One region of the Variovorax monticola genome, then DNA from elsewhere that is predicted to be linked to it. Evidence: riboswitches for the same ligand, from Rfam matches in the RefSeq annotation. Region 1 holds a riboswitch; the other holds the start of a gene.
The links. Region 1 has a riboswitch for glycine ahead of ACSFA5_RS17410 (D-amino acid dehydrogenase). Riboswitches for the same ligand answer to the same signal wherever they lie in the genome.
Positions count from the first base shown of each region.

Region 2: it holds a riboswitch for glycine, as region 1 does, so the genes downstream of both, gcvT (glycine cleavage system aminomethyltransferase GcvT) here and ACSFA5_RS17410 (D-amino acid dehydrogenase) in region 1, are expected to answer to the same signal.

Region 1 covers NZ_JBPJZP010000004.1:605,755-608,139, reverse strand. Annotated here, with positions in the region: gene ACSFA5_RS17410 (D-amino acid dehydrogenase) at 1-728, opposite strand, end outside; glycine riboswitch at 821-937, opposite strand; glycine riboswitch at 968-1,065, opposite strand; gene rfbB (dTDP-glucose 4,6-dehydratase) at 1,183-2,253, shown strand; gene rfbD (dTDP-4-dehydrorhamnose reductase) at 2,250-2,385, shown strand, end outside.
Region 2 covers NZ_JBPJZP010000001.1:642,528-644,912, forward strand. Annotated here, with positions in the region: gene ACSFA5_RS02885 (MFS transporter) at 1-62, shown strand, start outside; gene ACSFA5_RS02890 (hypothetical protein) at 286-834, shown strand; glycine riboswitch at 868-958, shown strand; glycine riboswitch at 971-1,083, shown strand; gene gcvT (glycine cleavage system aminomethyltransferase GcvT) at 1,129-2,307, shown strand; gene gcvH (glycine cleavage system protein GcvH) at 2,360-2,385, shown strand, end outside.

The DNA.
Region 1 (2,385 bases):
TCGGCGTCGGTCACCTCGACGTGGTCGACTTTGCCGCCGGCTTCGCGCAGGGCGGTGACGGTGTGGCTCATCAAGAACTTCACGCCGGCCGCGGCCGCCAGTTTCGAGAGCTCGCGCGCGAAGCGGTTGGCGTCGCCCGATTCGTCTTCCGCCGTGAAGGTGGCGCCCGCGAGCTTGGGGCGGATGTGGGCGAGGGCGGGCTCGATCTTCACCGCCTCGTCGGCTGAGATGACCTGGCGTTCGCAGCCCAGCGCGCGCATCTGCTCGGCGGGGGCGAGGGCGCCGTCGAACTCCTTTTGCGTCGTGTAGAAGTGCAGGATGCCCTGGGTGCGCTGGTCGTAGTCGATGTGCGTGTCACGGCGCAACTGTTGCAACACGTCGCGGCTGTAGGTGCCCAGTTGCACGATCTGTTCGATGTTGTGGCGGGTGCGCGCTGGCGTGCATTCGCGCAGGAACTGCAGGCCCCAGAGCCACTGGCGCATGTCGGCGCGAATGCGAAACAGCAGCGGGGCGTCTTCCTTGCCCAGCCACTGCAGCACCTTGAGCGGTGCGCCCGGGTTGGCCCACGGTTCGGCATGGCTCACGGAAATTTGCCCGCCGTTGGCAAAGCTGGTTTCGGCGGCCGGGGTGGCCTGCCGGTCGATCACGGTCACTTCGTGGCCGAGTTGCTGGAGGTAGTAAGCCGAGGTCACGCCGAGCAGGCCGGCGCCAAGAACGATCACGCGCATTTCAAATACCTTTTGAGGTTGAAGCGCTTGAACGACGGGCGTGGTGTGCTATTGAATCAATAGCAGGCAACCGGACGACCGTGGTCCAAGTTGCCGCTCCCCCTGTCCTCGGTACCTGAGAGATTCACCCGTTGCGCCCGCAGCGGGTTTGCTCCTTCGGTGCATCGTTGCCACTGTGCGTGGTGCGATGGCTCTCCAGACGGCGTTGTCAGTTGGTGCAGTACTGACCCCTTGCCGAAATCTTCTTCGAAGACCTCGTCGGGCCGACCTGAGCGTTCATGGGAGTTTGCGCCTTCGGTAGGGCCACCTGGGTGGCCCGCTCTCCTGCAGTGTGGCCGATTGTAAACACCGGTTGCGCCCGCGAGACAAGCCTTGTGTTTCGGCACACCGACCCAATGGGATAATCGCCAGTTCGTTTGCCGCAGGGCAAATGCTTCATATAACAGGGGACCCCATGATCTTGGTTACCGGCGGCGCTGGCTTCATTGGCGCCAATTTCGTACTCGACTGGATCGCGAACAGCGACGAGCCGGTCGTGAACCTCGACAAACTGACCTACGCGGGCAACCTCGAGACCCTCGCGTCGCTCAAGGGCAACCCCAACCACATCTTCGTGCAGGGCGACATCGGCGACAGCGCGCTGCTCGACCGCCTGCTGGCAGAGCACAAGCCGCGCGCCGTGGTCAACTTTGCAGCCGAATCGCACGTCGACCGCTCCATTCACGGCCCCGAAGACTTCGTGCAGACCAACGTGCTCGGCACCTTCCGCCTGCTCGAATCCGTGCGCGGCTTCTGGAGTGCGCTGCCGGCCGAGCAAAAGGCAGCCTTCCGCTTTCTGCACGTGTCGACCGACGAGGTCTACGGCTCGCTTTCCAAGACCGACCCCGCCTTCACCGAAGAGCACAAGTACGAGCCCAACAGCCCGTACTCGGCCAGCAAGGCCGCCAGCGACCACCTCGTGCGCGCCTGGCACCACACCTACGGCCTGCCGGTGGTTACCACCAACTGCTCGAACAACTACGGGCCGTTTCACTTTCCCGAAAAGCTCATTCCACTGATGATCGTCAACGCGCTGGCCGGCAAGCCGCTGCCCGTGTACGGCGACGGCATGCAGGTGCGCGACTGGCTCTACGTGAAGGACCACTGCAGCGCCATCCGCCGTGTGCTCGAAGCCGGCAAGCTCGGTGAAACGTACAACGTGGGCGGCTGGAACGAGAAGCCCAACATCGAGATCGTCAACACCGTGTGTGCGCTGCTCGACGAACTCAGCCCCAAGGCCGGCGGCAAGCCGTACAAGGAACAGATCACCTACGTCACCGACCGCCCCGGCCACGACCGCCGCTACGCCATCGACGCGCGCAAGCTCGAAGCCGAGCTCGGCTGGAAGCCCGCCGAGACCTTCGACTCCGGCATTCGCAAGACCGTCGAGTGGTACCTCGCGAACAGCGAGTGGGTGCGTAACGTGCAAAGCGGCGCCTACCGCGAGTGGGTCGAAAAACAGTACGACGCGAAGGCTGCTGCATGAAGCTGCTGCTGCTTGGCAAGGGCGGGCAGGTGGGTTGGGAATTGCAGCGCAGCCTGGCGCCGCTGGGTGAGCTGGTGGCGCTCGATTTCGACAGCACCGATTTCCATGCCGACTTCAGCCGCCCCGAGCAAC
Region 2 (2,385 bases), on a different contig from region 1:
TGCGGTTGCGCAACCGTGTGGTGCAGGTGATGCCGGAGGGAGCGAAGGGCGCGGCGGCCTGAACGCTGGCGTGCGGTTGCGCAGCGCAAGGTGTCGTTCGATCGCTCGGGTCGAGCCGCAAGACGCTGGCGCTGCAGCGCGTGGGCAACCAGTGGCTCATTCGCAAGGAGATCGCGGGCGGATGACGCCGCCAGCAACCGTTGCCCGTGTAAACCAAACGGTTCATGAAGATGTCACCGCTTGCAACGATGCTGCAGCCCTCGACTCCCGAAAGCTGTGGCTGCCATGTTCCCCACCAAGACCGACAAGGCCCGCGATGAACTCCAGGGCGGCCAGCGCACGCTCAGCCAACGGGAGCGCGCGCTGCTGCTCATGGCGGACGGCCGGCGCTCGCTGACAGACTTCAGCCCGCTGTTCAGTACCCGGGACGAGGCCGACCAGGCGCTCCAGGCGCTGGTGCAGCGGGGCTACCTGCAAGACCCGCAGGCCGTAGCGGCTGCGGCTGCGGCCGCGCAGGCGGCGCAGGCCCCGGCGATACCCGCCGCCGACCCGATCCAGCTGAGCACCTCGGCCGACAACTTCGACGGCAAGCGCTCGCTGGCCACCACGCGCATGTTCCTGTTCGACATCTGCGAGCGCATGTTCGTGCGCCGCGACCCCAAGTTCGCCCTGCAGATGCGCGACGCCCTGCGCGAGGCGCGCGACCGCGAGGCCATGATGACCATCGCCGCGCTGATGCTCAGCGAAATCGAGAAGGCCGCAGGCCCGGAGCGCGCCGAATCGCTGCGCGAACGCATCGACCGGTTGCTGCCGCCGGCTGAAATCGTCCACTGACGCGAAAACCCCGGGCACCGCGATCCACTACACTCGCCCCGGTCAGGAGAGAGCCCCGCGCGACGGGGCCGCCGAAGGCGCAGGGGATTCCCGAACGCTCAGGCAAAAGGACTGACAAGGCGCCGGTACACACCGGCGTTTCCTTGCTGGAGAGAGGCCGCCGTACCTGAAACGATGCAGCGGCCCACCGAAGGAGCAAACCCCGATCGTGGGGCGAATCTCTCAGGTAAAGCGGACAGCAGGGGTGGCCCATGGCTTGCGTCATGGATTTCGTCTGCCCCTTTGGAGCGCCCCATGGCCTCTTCCGCTGCTTCCGCCCCCGACACCCCGCTGCTCAAGACCCCGCTGTACGACCTCCACGTGGAGCTCGGAGCCCGCATGGTCCCGTTCGCCGGCTACGCGATGCCGGTGCAATACCCCGCCGGCCTGATGGCAGAACACAAGCACACGCGCGACGCGGCCGGTCTGTTCGACATTTCCCACATGGGCCAGCTGCGCCTGGCCGGCCCCGACGCCGCTGCGGCGTTCGAGACCCTGATGCCCGTCGACGTGATCGACCTGCCCGCCGGCAAGCAGCGCTACGGCCTGCTGCTGAACGACGAGGGCGGCATCCTCGACGACCTGATGTTCTTCAACGAAGGCAACGGCTCGCTCTTCGTGATCGTCAACGGCGCCTGCAAAGCGGCCGACATCGCCCACATCCGGCAGAAGATCGGCGGCCGCTGCGACGTGCAGCCCCTGCCCGGCCACGCCCTGCTCGCGCTGCAGGGCCCGCAGGCGGCGGCCACGCTGGCACGCCTCTCACCCGGCATCGAGCGCTTCGTGTTCATGACCGGCGGCGCGGTGCGGATCGGCGGCATCGCTGCCTTCGTCACCCGCAGCGGCTACACCGGCGAAGACGGTTTCGAGATCTCGGTGGCTGGCACGGACGCCGAGGCGCTGGCCCGGCTCCTGCTGGCCCAGCCCGAGGTGAAGCCCATCGGCCTCGGCGCGCGCAATTCGCTGCGGCTCGAAGCCGGCCTGTGCCTGTACGGCAACGACATCAACACCACGACCACACCGGTCGAGGCCTCGCTCAACTGGGCGATGCAGAAGGTGCGCCGTGCCGGTGGCGCGCGCGAAGGCGGCTTCCCCGGCGCCGCGAAGATCCTGGCCCAGCTCGCCGCGGCCACCCCGGGGGCCGCCGGCCACACCGATCACGACACGCTCAAGCGCAAGCGCGTGGGCCTCGTCGCCCTGGAGCGCATTCCGGTGCGCGAGGGCACGGTGCTCCAGTCTTTCGAAGGCCACGACATCGGCATCGTCACCAGCGGCCTGCTCGGCCCCACGGCCGACCGCTGCGTGGCCATGGGCTACGTGGCCACAGCGTTCGCGGGGCCGGGCACGCGCCTGCAGGCCATCGTGCGCGGCAAGCCGGTGCCGATGGAAGTCTCGACGCTGCCTTTCGTGCCGACGCGCTATTTCCGGGGCTGACCACGGCTAGGCTCTGCACCCCGAATCAATTTTTTCCACGAGGAGTTTTTCCATGAGCATCAAGTACACCAAGGACCA